DNA from 3 places in the Cellulosilyticum sp. genome. Region 3 is predicted to be linked to each of the others. Evidence: riboswitches for the same ligand, from Rfam matches in the RefSeq annotation. Region 3 holds a riboswitch; each other region holds the start of a gene.

Evidence for each region. A riboswitch is a leader RNA that binds a small molecule or an ion and turns the genes downstream of it on or off. The one in region 3 is predicted to bind cobalamin.
Region 1: it holds a riboswitch for cobalamin, as region 3 does, so the genes downstream of both, AC1VAQ_RS05205 (cobyric acid synthase) here and AC1VAQ_RS16805 (ABC transporter substrate-binding protein) in region 3, are expected to answer to the same signal.
Region 2: it holds a riboswitch for cobalamin, as region 3 does, so the genes downstream of both, AC1VAQ_RS05300 (energy-coupling factor ABC transporter permease) here and AC1VAQ_RS16805 (ABC transporter substrate-binding protein) in region 3, are expected to answer to the same signal.

The regions. Positions count from the first base shown of each region.
Region 1 covers NZ_CEVXFV010000008.1:21,594-25,880, reverse strand. The annotation lists gene AC1VAQ_RS05210 (cobyrinic acid a,c-diamide synthase CobB) at 1-663, opposite strand, end outside; gene AC1VAQ_RS05205 (cobyric acid synthase) at 656-2,209, opposite strand; cobalamin riboswitch at 2,449-2,662, opposite strand; gene AC1VAQ_RS05200 (diguanylate cyclase) at 2,981-4,287, shown strand, end outside.
Region 2 covers NZ_CEVXFV010000008.1:41,630-45,916, forward strand. The annotation lists gene hemB (porphobilinogen synthase) at 1-178, shown strand, start outside; gene hemL (glutamate-1-semialdehyde 2,1-aminomutase) at 181-1,482, shown strand; cobalamin riboswitch at 1,561-1,775, shown strand; gene AC1VAQ_RS05300 (energy-coupling factor ABC transporter permease) at 1,810-2,535, shown strand; gene AC1VAQ_RS05305 (energy-coupling factor ABC transporter substrate-binding protein) at 2,525-2,833, shown strand; gene cbiQ (cobalt ECF transporter T component CbiQ) at 2,835-3,512, shown strand; gene AC1VAQ_RS05315 (cysteine-rich small domain-containing protein) at 3,514-3,777, shown strand; gene AC1VAQ_RS05320 (energy-coupling factor ABC transporter ATP-binding protein) at 3,820-4,287, shown strand, end outside.
Region 3 covers NZ_CEVXFV010000051.1:19,138-23,424, forward strand. The annotation lists gene AC1VAQ_RS16795 (ABC transporter ATP-binding protein) at 1-81, opposite strand, end outside; gene AC1VAQ_RS16800 (FecCD family ABC transporter permease) at 78-1,109, opposite strand; gene AC1VAQ_RS16805 (ABC transporter substrate-binding protein) at 1,152-2,111, opposite strand; cobalamin riboswitch at 2,213-2,395, opposite strand; gene AC1VAQ_RS16810 (MATE family efflux transporter) at 2,479-3,864, opposite strand.

The sequences.
Region 1 (4,287 bases), on a different contig from region 3:
TTCAATCTCCTCTCCAAGACACATAAACTTCTCTTCCAAAGCTTCCATCTCATCACTTGGTACAAGCCCTAAATGTCTTGAAGGTAATCTAAAGTTCTCGTTTGGCGGAAAATAACCTAATACCTCTACATTGCAATACTTCTCAATAGACTCCTTCACTAACTTATAATGCCCCTCTGTACGTACATTATTGGCAATAACACCGCAGATATTAAGCTGTGGGTCAATTTGCTGATAACCTAATACCATAGCTGCACTAGAAGCTGCCATAGCCTTTGCATTAATTACCAGCACAACAGGGATATTTAAAAGCTTCGCCATACTGCTGCTACTGCATACATTAATATCTATACCCTTGCCATCATATAAGCCCATAACGCCTTCTACAACAGCCACATCTGCATCTGATTTTGCCTTATTAAAAAGATATTTAAGCTGCTCTTCTTCTAACATATAAGCATCTAAATTCCTCGAAGGGCGCCCTGTAATATATCCATGATAAGCTGTATCAATGTAATCAGGCCCTACTTTATAAGGCTGTACAATCATGCCTCTATTTTTCAATGCCTGCATAATCCCTAATGAAATCGTCGTTTTGCCTACACCACTACTTGTACCAGCAATTAATAGCTTCTTTCCTGTCTTATTTAATTTTTTATTCATGACACACTCCTTGCTGTCCTATATGCTCATATCCTAAAATCTCATAAATAGCCTGCATATCCATGTTTTCACGTACAACTTGTGCAAGCTTATCATATTCACCTTCTTTAAAGCTTGCAAAAGAAGTTACTTCACTTTCAATATGCTCTAAATTCTTAGTCTCCCTGATTTTATTAAGCAGACTTCTTAAAAACTCTGCTTCATCAAAGATACCGTGCATATAAGAACCAATCACATTGCCTTCCTCATTTATGCAGCCTTCCAAGTGACTTACCTTTTCGCCTAAACTATTTTCAATAGTTAATAAGTCCTGACATGGCCCTATCTTTGTACTCACACCCATATGAATTTCATAACCTTTTACTTTTCTTCCACCTAAATCTTTTAAAATTCCTGGTAAATGCGGATTAATTTTACCTTCTACCTGTGTAGTAACCTTCTCTGCTGCAAATGTTGTCTCCATATTTAAGAGACCTAAACCATAACACTCTTTATGACTTCCCTCTACACCATATGGATCATATATTTTATGTCCTAGCATCTGATAACCACCACATACACCCCATATAAGTTTACCTTGGCTTTGAAGCTTATGAATTTCTATATCTAAGCCACTTTCCTTCAGATACATTAAGTCACTGATTGTATTTTTACTCCCTGGAATAATGACCATATCTGTCTCACCAATTGTTTCCCCACGTCTTACATAACGAAGGTTTACATCCTCTTGCGTCTCAAACATGTTGAAGTCTGTGAAATTTGAGATATGAGGTAAGTAAATAACAGCCACATCAATAGGCTTTCTCTTATCTCGTTTATTATTAAAGCGACTAGATAAGCTATCTTCCTCTTCAAGTTTTAAATGTGTATAAGGAATAACCCCAAGAACAGGAATCTTAATAATATCCTCTAGCATCTTAATGCCTGGGTCTAAAATCGTCTTATCTCCTCTGAACTTATTGATAATAACCCCTTTAACACGTTTACGTTCTTCTTCTGTAAGTAGCATAATCGTTCCTGCTAAAGAAGCAAATACACCCCCACGGTCAATGTCCCCAATTAAAATAACTGGTGCATCAGCAATTTCTGCCATCCCCATATTAACAATATCTTTAGCACGTAAGTTAATTTCAGCTGGGCTACCTGCCCCTTCAATAACGACTACATCATGCTTACTGCTAATGTCTTCATAAATCTCACGAATCATTCCAGCAAGTTCAGGTTTAAACTCATGATACTCCCTAGCACTCATATTTTTGTAAACTTTCCCATTGATAATGACCTGAGATTTTCTGTCTGAAGAAGGCTTTAATAAAATAGGATTCATGCAAACCTGTGGTTTCATACCTGCCGCTTCTGCTTGAAATACTTGTGCTCTTCCCATTTCTAAGCCTTCATCTGTAATATACGAATTAAGTGCCATATTTTGTGATTTAAAAGGAATAGGTGATAATCCATCCTGCTTAAAAATTCTACAAAAGGCCGCTGTTATAAGGCTCTTGCCTGCATCTGAACAAGTACCTTGAAACATAATACATTTACTCATCATCATTTCTCCTTTTAATACGACTATACTTCTTCATTTATATTGTCATTCACTTAAAAAATTCCAATAAAAAAGTTCCCTCACGGGAACTCTAATTTACGCATGTTCAATAAGGTGCTATCTCTTATTTTAAATCTAAAATTCAAAAAATTATTTTTGTGATCTATGTAAGATATATAAGATTTTACACTTTTGATTAGGCACTGATTGCCTCATACATAATTTCTTTCCCTCCGAAAGCATTATCCTTATTTTAGGTAGGTCTCCTGGCTTATGCATCATCAATGTATTTGCCTTCCCAAGTCTAATATCCTTTAGTCTCAGTGACATATTAAATACATCTCCTCATATACAGTAGCGGGGGCTGCAGTGTTTCACACATTTCCCTGTTACGAAAGTTAATTGATTAGCCTATGCATCTATCAACTTTACACCCAAAACGTTACTATTCTATTTTCTCTTCTTTGTTATATCTTTTTATTCTAGCATATTATCCTTATAAATCAACCTCCTCCTCTCAAATCTTGTTCTTATTACTTATTCTCTAAATATAACTTTCACATTTTTATGTGACTTTGACTATTAATCGTCTGTATAATATTGTATAATTTAAAATATTCAATACTTTTTATTGTAGAGAAACCAACTAAAAACTTGAAATATACATGTAGGTAAATAGGTTTCTCCAAATGATTTCACATGACTAAAAATCATGAATAACTAAATTTTATAAATGTGAAATCTATATACATATTTTAGGAGGAGATAAAAGTGAGCAATCAGGTCCATCCATCTTATACGATTGGCTTTTTTACTACAGGCGTTGAACTTGAATATTCTTATATATTATTTAAATCAGTCGCAAAAGTTGCCCAAGAATACCATGTAAATCTGATAAACTTTTTAGGTGGCTCTTTAAATCCTGATTTTTCTTTTCAACAATATAAATATCAATATCAATGTAATGTTGCATTCAATTATGCTACTGAGGATGTATTAGATGGAATTATTCTGGCATCTGGTGTGCTTTCTTCGTTTTTAAGTTCTTCAGAATATAGCCACTTTTACTCTAAGTATGCCCCTATTCCTATGGTAAGTCTTGGGGCAACTGCTAAGGGCATTCCAAGTGTCTATACTGATAATAAAGCAGTATTAAAGGAACTCGTTTCTCATCTTATTACTGCTCATCACAAAGAAAATATCGCCTTTATCTCTGGCCCAAGCAGCAACTGTGATGCACTTGAGCGTTATAAAGGCTACAAAGAAGCATTGCTTGAAAATCATCTTCCTTTTCGTGAAGAATATATCCAAATTGGGGATTTCACACCAGACTCTGCCATTGAAGCTGTTAAGGTCCTTTTTGACAAAAAAAAGTTGCCTATTGATGCCATCGTCTGTGCCAATGATTCCATGGCACTCACCGTTTTAAATGAACTTCAAAAAAGAGGCATCAAAGTCCCTGAAGAAGTAGTACTCACAGGCTTTGATAATATTCATAGCTCGTCTTACTGTGTCCCTAGCTTATCTACTATTGAGCAACCCTTAGAAGACTTTGCGCGTTGTGCTTTTAACCTTCTTTTTGACTGCATTCAAGGTAAAGTCGTTCAAAATAAATTAGTTCCTTGTAAAATCATCATTCGTGAATCTTGTGGCTGTGATTTTTCTTCCACAGCACCGGTTAAAGGATTAATTGCTACGCATAAAGAAGCTGCTCTATTAACCGATTGTTTCTTAGCACATTGCCTTTACTTTTTACCAGACCATACCGCTTATAGACTTAAGGATTTCGTATTTAAAATGTATTCGCTTTTATTTTTACCCACTGCACAAAGTGACTTTCAAAAAGAACTTACCACGGACTTCTTAGCCTATAAAAATGAATTATCCCCCTCCTTACATACAACATTAAACTTAAAACATTTTCTCGCTGCGCTAAAAAAAGATCTACTCCTTAGATGTCCTGATTTAAAAATAGCTACTATCATCTCAGATTTATTTGAAACACTTACAGAGCAACTTTTTAATGATGCGCTTAAATATTATGGTCATAAAACGGACAAGCTCACAAATAACTTTGC
Region 2 (4,287 bases), on a different contig from region 3:
GCCAATTGCAGCTTATAACGTAAGTGGTGAGTATTCAATGCTTAAGTTAGCTGTTAAAAATGGGCTGTTAAGCGAAGATGCTATTTATGAAAGTGTCATGTCTATTAAACGTGCAGGGGCAAGCATTATTATTACTTACTTTGCAAAAGATTTAGCTAAAAAGATAAAGGGGTGCTAAAAATGAAAAATGAAAGATCAAAAGCTATTTTTGAAGAAGCAGTTAAATATATTCCAGGTGGGGTAAATAGCCCCGTTCGAGCTTTTAAAGCAGTTGGTTTAGACCCTGTATTTATTGACCATGCCCATGGCAGCCGTGTAACAGATGTAGATGGCAATGAGTTTATCGACTATGTTTGTTCATGGGGGCCACTTATGCTTGGGCATAGCCCAGAAGCTATTGTAAGCGGCATTGAGGAAGTGGTTCGAAAAGGCACAAGCTATGGTTTCCCTACAGAGATTGAAGTAGAGATGGCAAAGCTTATTGTAGAGGCTTATCCAGCCATTGATAAAGTTAGAATGGTTAACTCAGGTACAGAAGCTACTATGAGTGCACTTCGTGTGGCAAGAGGATTTACAGGTCGTAATAAAATCCTTAAATTTGAAGGTTGTTATCATGGACACTCAGATGCCTTACTTGTTCAATCCGGTTCAGGGGCTTTAACATTTGGCGTGCCTACAAGTCCTGGTGTACCAGCTGATGTTGTAAAAGATACATTAGTTTCAAGATACAATGACTGCGAAGCTGTGAGAGAAATCTTCGAAAGCCAAGGCAAGGAGATTGCAGCTGTTATCGTAGAAACAGTAGCAGGTAACATGGGTGTTATTGAAGGAAAGAAAGAATTCTTACAAACACTTAGAGACTTATGCAGCGAATATGGTGCTGTTTTAATCTTTGATGAGGTTATCACTGGCTTTAGAATTGCCTACGGTAGTTCAGTAGAATATTTCGGTATTAAGCCAGATATGGTATGCTTCGGTAAAATCATTGGAGCAGGTTTACCAGTAGGTGCGTATGGTGGAACAGATGAAATTATGTCTATGGTATCACCACTAGGTCCAGTTTACCAAGCTGGTACATTATCAGGTAACCCACTTGCTATGTATATGGGTAAAAAGAATCTAGAAATCTTAAGAGATCACCCAGAAATTTATACAACACTAAGTGCTAAAGCAACACGCCTTGCAGAGGGCTTAGAAGCCAATATTAGAGACCTGTCCCTCAATTTTACTGTGAATCATAGTGGGTCATTAGTATGCTTATTCTTTGGGCCAGGGCCTATTGAAAATTACGATGATGTTAAACATTGCAACACAGAGTTATTTAAAATTTACTTTGAAGAAATGTTGAAACGTGGCATTATTTTACCACCAGCACAATTTGAGGGAATGTTCCTCTCATATGCGCATACAGATGAAGATATTGAAGCAACAATTAAGGCAAGCTTTGAGGCACTTAAAGTTGTGAAAGAACATATGGCGTAGTGAATGTTAAATGCTACTGCATAATGGACTGTGATAGACTATTTAGCTAGCATAGGACATTATAAATCAGTATAAATATATTATGATATAAAATAAGGTGCCCTTATGGGCTTAATAGGGAAAGTTAAGAGCTGCAGCCCCCGCTACTGTTACTGAGGATACGAAGCGCATAAAAAGTCACTGCAGATTAAATTTTAGAAGTTTATAAGAAGCTCTAAGATGAAGGTCTGTGGGAAGGCAAGCTAAGTAGATGAATCATGAGCCAGGAGAACTGCCTTATTTTTATATAAAATCTACTTTCGGAGGGAAAGAGGGAGGAATAAGAGAATGAAAAAATTAAATCATTCAGTTGTCACCGCATTATTATTTTTGGGGCTGGTTCCAGTCACCACTTATGGAATGCACATTATGGAAGGCTTTTTGCCTGTGAAATGGTCCATTATTTGGACGATTGTGTATTTACCATTCTTTGCATTAGGGTTAAAATCCCTTAGAAAAATTTTTAAAGAAAGTCCACAAAAGAAAGTACTTATTGCTTTAGTAGGCGCTTTTGTCTTCGTGCTTTCTGCACTTAAGATTCCATCAGTTACAGGAAGTTGTTCACATCCTACAGGTGTAGGCCTTGGGGCAATTATGTTTGGCCCATCAGTTATGTCTGTAGTAGGTTTACTTGCACTTGTTTTTCAAGCTGCACTTTTAGCACATGGTGGCTTTACGACACTTGGCGCTAATGCCTTTTCAATGGCAGTAGTTGGGCCTTTTGTAAGTTACGGTATTTATAAGCTTTGTCGTAAGCTTAAAATGAATGTAGGATTTGCTGTATTTTTAGCAGCAGCACTTGGAGATTTAGCCACATATGCAGTTACATCTATTGAGCTAGGTTTAGCATTTCCAGATAGTACAAGTGGGATAATGGGTGCAGTTATTAAATTCTTTGGTGTCTTTTTAATGACTCAGCTTCCTATTGCCATTGGTGAAGGATTACTCACAACAGTTGTTTATAATTTAGTACATAAGCATGAAGAAGAGGGGGTAACACATTATGAAGCATAATACCAGAGTAAATGTTATTTTAATTTTATTAGCAGCTATTTTGATTTTTGGACCATTATTTATTAACCCACATGCAGAGTATGGCGGCTCAGATGGGCAGGCAGAAGAAGTGATTGGAGAGCTTGCGCCAGAGTATGAGCCATGGTTTGAACCTTTTTATGAACCAGCTAGCGGGGAGATTGAAAGTTTATTCTTTTCATTACAAGCAGCACTTGGAGCAGGAGTTATTTGTTATTACCTAGGGTATCAGCAAGGTAAAAAACGAAAAGCAGCTGTGCCAATGACTCAAGGAAATTAATATGATTAAGATTGATTATATTGCTTATAATAACCCATTAGCTAATAAGAACCCTTATGTAAAAAGTGGTTTTGCCATGGGGCTTCTTATAGCAGCTATTAGTTTTAAATCAGTTTATTTATTAGCGTTCATTATTTTTATAATGAACGCCCTTATATTAGTGGGCGTACGTATTGAATTTAAGTTTTATTTAAAGCTTCTCATGATTCCCGTAAGTTTCTTAGGGCTTAGTACCATGATGATTTTGATAACGTATAATACGCAGGCCGCTAACTTTGTTATAAAATGTCATGCATTTGGCGGATTTATTGGTATAACCCATGAGACACTACGTACAGCGTGCTATTTATTTTTAAGATGCTTTGCAAGTATATGCTGCATTTATTTTATGACACTAACCGTGGGAATGAATCAGCTGATACAAGTACTAAGAAAATTACATTTGCCTCATGAGATTATTGAGCTGCTTATTTTAATGTACCGATTTATTTTTATTTTCTTAGAAGAGATGGAAGAAATGAAAAGAGCGCAAGAAATGAGATTTGGTTATACCGATTTATATACATCTTATCATTCAACTGGCATGCTGATTAGTCAACTTTTTAAACGCATTATGCAGCGTTATGAAGAACTTTGCGTGGCGCTTGAAATGAAGCTATATGAAGGGACTTTTTATTAAAATGGAACACTATAAATTTACACAAAATAAACAATGCGAATATTTTCCTTGTCATAAGGTGGAGAATACTGAAACATTTAACTGTCTTTTTTGCTTTTGCCCACTTTATACGTTAGGAAATCAGTGTGGAGGTGACTTTGAATATACAGCAAAGGGTATTAAAAGTTGTATGAAGTGTACGAAGACACATGGATTAAATGCACATGAACATGTGATGGGAAAGATGAAGCTGATTATGGAGATGGCAAAAGAAAGTAAAAAATGATAATTAGAAGGATGGCATTAAGAAGGAAGGAGGCGAAGTGGTGTGATTGAAGTTAGGCGCGTGACCTATGCTTATGATAAGGAATGTAGGGCGTTAGAAGATGTGAATATGGACTTTGACAAGGGGAAGATTATTGGCGTTATTGGTGTGAATGGCTCTGGAAAGTCTACTTTGTTTCAGAGTATTGTAGGACTTTTAAAACCTGATAAGGGAGAGATTCTTTGTGAAGGGATGCCAATTAGATATGATAAGAAGAGCTTATATGAACTACGTAAAAAAGTAGGGATGGTTTTTCAAGACCCTGATAAGCAAATTTTTTATGATAATGTATATGAAGATATAGCCTTTGCACTTCGCAATATGAAGCTTGATGAGACTGAAATTAAGAAACGTATAGAAGAAGCCTTAGAAAGAGTTGGCGGTATAGAGTGGCAAAAACGCGGTGTACATTTTTTAAGTCATGGTCAGAAGAAGAGAGTAGCAATTGCGTCAGTTTTAGCAATGAAGCAG
Region 3 (4,287 bases):
ACCAGGAGCAAAACTATAATTGATATCCTTTAAAATATGCTTTTTATTAATAGTGTAATCTAAGTGTTTGATTTCAATCATCTTTGCTCCCTCTTTCTTTGTTTATAAATAAGATACATGAAATATGGTGCACCTAATAAAGAGGTAATTACTCCTATAGGAATTTCTCCACTAGGAAGAAGTGCCCTAGATAAGTTATCACATAGAAGCAAAAATAACATTCCTAAAAATGCTGTAATAGGCAATGTCACACGATAATTTGAGCCAAATACAATACGGACAATATGTGGAATAATAAGCCCTACAAATCCAATTGTTCCTGTAAAGCAAACTGTTGTTGCAATAAGTAAGCTACTTATCCCTAGAAGTATCTTTCTAACACGGCCCACATCTACACCTAGAGCTTTCGCTACATCCTCTCCCATCAGTAAAATATTAAGTTCCTTTCGTAAAATAAGAAATACAATAAGGCTTGGAATCGTAACAATACTTAAAATAAATACCCTAGTATAAGATGCTGCACTAAGAGAACCCATTCCCCAGGTAAAAATAGTAAGAAGTTTATCGTCCCAATAAGTTTTTATTAATGCTAATACTGAAGAAAAGAAATAATTAATTGCAAGTCCTGAAAGAAGTAATCTAACAGTAGAGACTTTTCCCTTCATTCCTGATAAAACTAATACTAATACATTCGCCACTAGCGCCCCCATGAAGGCATATAGTGGTGAAAAACCGCTTGTTACAAATCCTATAGCCGCTCCAAGTGATGCCCCTGAGGAAATTCCTAACATATAAGGATCTGCCATATCATTTCTAAAAATTGCCTGATAGACTGCTCCAGTTATAGCTAAGTTCATTCCTGTTAAAATCGCCATAAGAATACGCGGAATACGTAAATTCAATATAATTGTTTGTTGACCTTTTGTAATATGTGTAGCTACCTCCTGGCCTGTTATCTGTGACCATATAATATGCATAATATCACTTACTGTAATATTAGCTACACCAATTGCTATGGAGATAATGGCAAAAATAATAACGGATAAAGTTAATAGGAAATATAAAAGCCTTATATTTCCTATTCCTTTTAATTTATATTTAGTTTCCAAGTAATTTTCTAAATGCTAGATTTTAACTAGATAAAAATCTAATTAATTAACGAGCTCTGGATTAATTACTTCTGCCATTTCCACTAATGCATCTGCTACACGTGGTCCTTGTCTAGAAATCATATCTCCATTGATTTCATAAACGTGTCCTGCTTTTACAGCTTCTAAATCTTTATAGAAATCTGTGTTTTGTAATTCTTCAAGTGTTCCTTTGCCACTTGGCATAATAATCATATCTGGTTCATCAGCTGCAATCTCTTCTTTACTAATTGACCAACCTTCTACATTTTGTGCGATATTTTTACCACCTGCTAAATTGATGATTTCACTAATAAATGTGTCTCCACCTGCAGTAAAATCTTGTTCGCCATAACCAACCATATAATATACTTTTGGTTTTTCTGTTTTATTTAAAGCATTCACTTTTTTTGTAATATCTGTAACTGTTTTTTGCATATTTGCAATAACTTCTGCTGCCTTTTCTGGCTTACCAACTAATTCACCAATAGATGTAATTGCTGAGTAAGTTCCATCAAAGCCTTCTTGCTCATTAAGGAATACTACTGGAATGCCTACTTCTCTTAATTTATTAATAACTTCCTCTGAAACGTGTGTTGAACCCACTACTAAATCTGGTTCTAATGAAATAATCGTTTCTACATTAGGACTTGATGTACTACCTACTGATTCTACATTCTCGATAGACTCTGGGTAATTACAATACTTTGTACGACCTACAATTTTGCTTTCTACACCTAATGCTGCTAAAATTTCTGTTGTACTTGGTGCCATAGAAACGATACGTTGTGGCTCACTTGTTAAAGTAATCGTTTCCCCTGTTGAATCTGTGACTGAAACATTAAATGCCTCATTTGTTACTGCTGTTTCTGTAGGGGTTACTGATGTATTATTTGAGCTCCCACAACCTACTAACATTGAAAATGACATGGCAGTTGCCATAAGCAGCATCATACCTTTTCTCATAAATAATTTTTGTTTCATTTTAATATCCTCCTATAAATGAAATAACTGCTTTTCGGAGAATCTTTTTAAGAAATGCTAAACTTCCTAAGATTCTAGTTCATTCTCTCCCTCCGAAAGAATACTAGTGCCATAGTAAGGTAGGTCTCCTGGCTTATAGTTCATCCTCAGATAACCCTTCCCATAATACAAATCTCTTCTATTACAGTGGTTTCGTTATCCTTGTCCCTAGTTACAGTAGCGGGGGCTGCAGCTCTTAACTTTCCCTATTAAGTATATTCTACACCCTACTTGGTTAGTATCAACTTTTCTATCATTACACACTATTTTGCCTCTGTCAAGAATTCCCGACTCCCCCAACGCCATCTTTGGAGACCTGTCCCCGTATCTATAACGTCATTTTTGGAGACCTGTCCCTCTGTTCTGCTTTGAGGGTTTTGAGGAGGCTGCCGCCTAGAGGTATGGCTAGGAGAAATGTTAGGATATCGCTGATGGCTTGGCTTAATTGTACACCTAGTAGACCTGAGGTTTGAGATAAAATCCAGATAAGTGGAATGAAAAATAAGCCTTGTCTTGCCATAGCTAGTATAGATGCTTTGGTTCCTTGTCCTGTTGTCTGAAGAAGCATGTTGTTCATGACAATCCATGAGGATAATGGGAATGTGACGCATTGTATTCTTAATGCATTTACGCCAATTTGAATTACTTCTAAATCATCTTTTCTGAAAATCTGAATAATATGCGGTGCAAAAATAAATCCTAAAATACTTAAGGTTGTAAGTACACCAAATGCTAATTTTACGCAAAACCAAAAGGCTTCTAATACGCGGTCATATCTTCTGGCACCATAGTTGAAACCGCAAACAGGCTGAAATCCCTGTCCAAATCCTAACACCATAGATAATGCAAATTGAAGAATCCTTGCCACAATGGACATAGCTGCAATGGCTGCATCTCCAAATGGCCTAGCGCAAACGTTTAAGATGATTGTTGCAATGCTTGCTAAACCTTGTCTATAAAATGAAGGAAGACCGCCTTTAAGTATTTCTCTATAAATCTTCCAATTTGGCGTAAAGTTTTTAAGGCTAATTCTAATATTCCCCCCACGTCCGCCGTTCGAAAGTAAAATGCAAAAACTAACAAACTGACTAATAATGGTAGCTAATGCTGCCCCTGATACACCCATCTTAAATACAAATATAAAAATCGGGTCTAAAATTATATTTAAAACCCCACCTGTTGCAATCCCCATCATGCCATAAAAAGCATTCCCTTGATATCTAAATAAATTATTGAGTACAAACGAACCTGCCATAAAAGGTGTTCCTATTAAAATAATGCTAATATATTGCTTTGCATATGGTGCAATTGTAGGCGTTGCCCCTAATCCATATACAATGGAATCTACACAGATGAGTCCAATAATAGCAATTAGACAACCAATCCCAAAGGCTGTTAAAAATCCTGTAGCTGCCACTTTTTGTGCATAATCCTTTTCCTTTTGTCCTAATAACCTAGAAATAAAGTTACCTGACCCCATTCCAAATGTAAAACCAATGGCCTGAATAATACACATGATTGAAAATGATACTCCCACTGCTGCTGTAGCACTTGTGCCAAGCTTACCTACAAAAAATGTATCTGCCATATTATAAACAGATGTAATCAGCATGCTAATAATAGTAGGTACTGCCATAAGTGTAATAAGCTTAGGAATAGGTGTATTAATCATTTGATCGTATTTTTCTTCTACTGTAAATGTATGTTTTCTCATATAAAAATCCCTTTCTAATCTGCTACATCTCCGATGTTTTTCTTATTTTCAAAATATACACCCTAACCTTTTTATCTTACCACTATAAATTATTTCAAAAAACTATAATTTAAAAAATTTTATATTTTAACATTGTCCTATAGAGAAACCAACTAAAACATTGAAATATACATGTACGTAAATTGTTTTCTCCCAATGATTTCACATGACTCAAAACTATGAATAACTAAATTTTATAAATGTGAAATCTATATACTTCACATAACATTATTTTAGTTTTCAATTTTTTATCACATAGCAAACACATTGCACCTTTAATCTATATACATACAACAAACAAGACCTTAATACAAACATTACATTAAACGCATGTAATCAAATGTAATATTACATGTACACAACTTAAAGTGATTTCATATGACT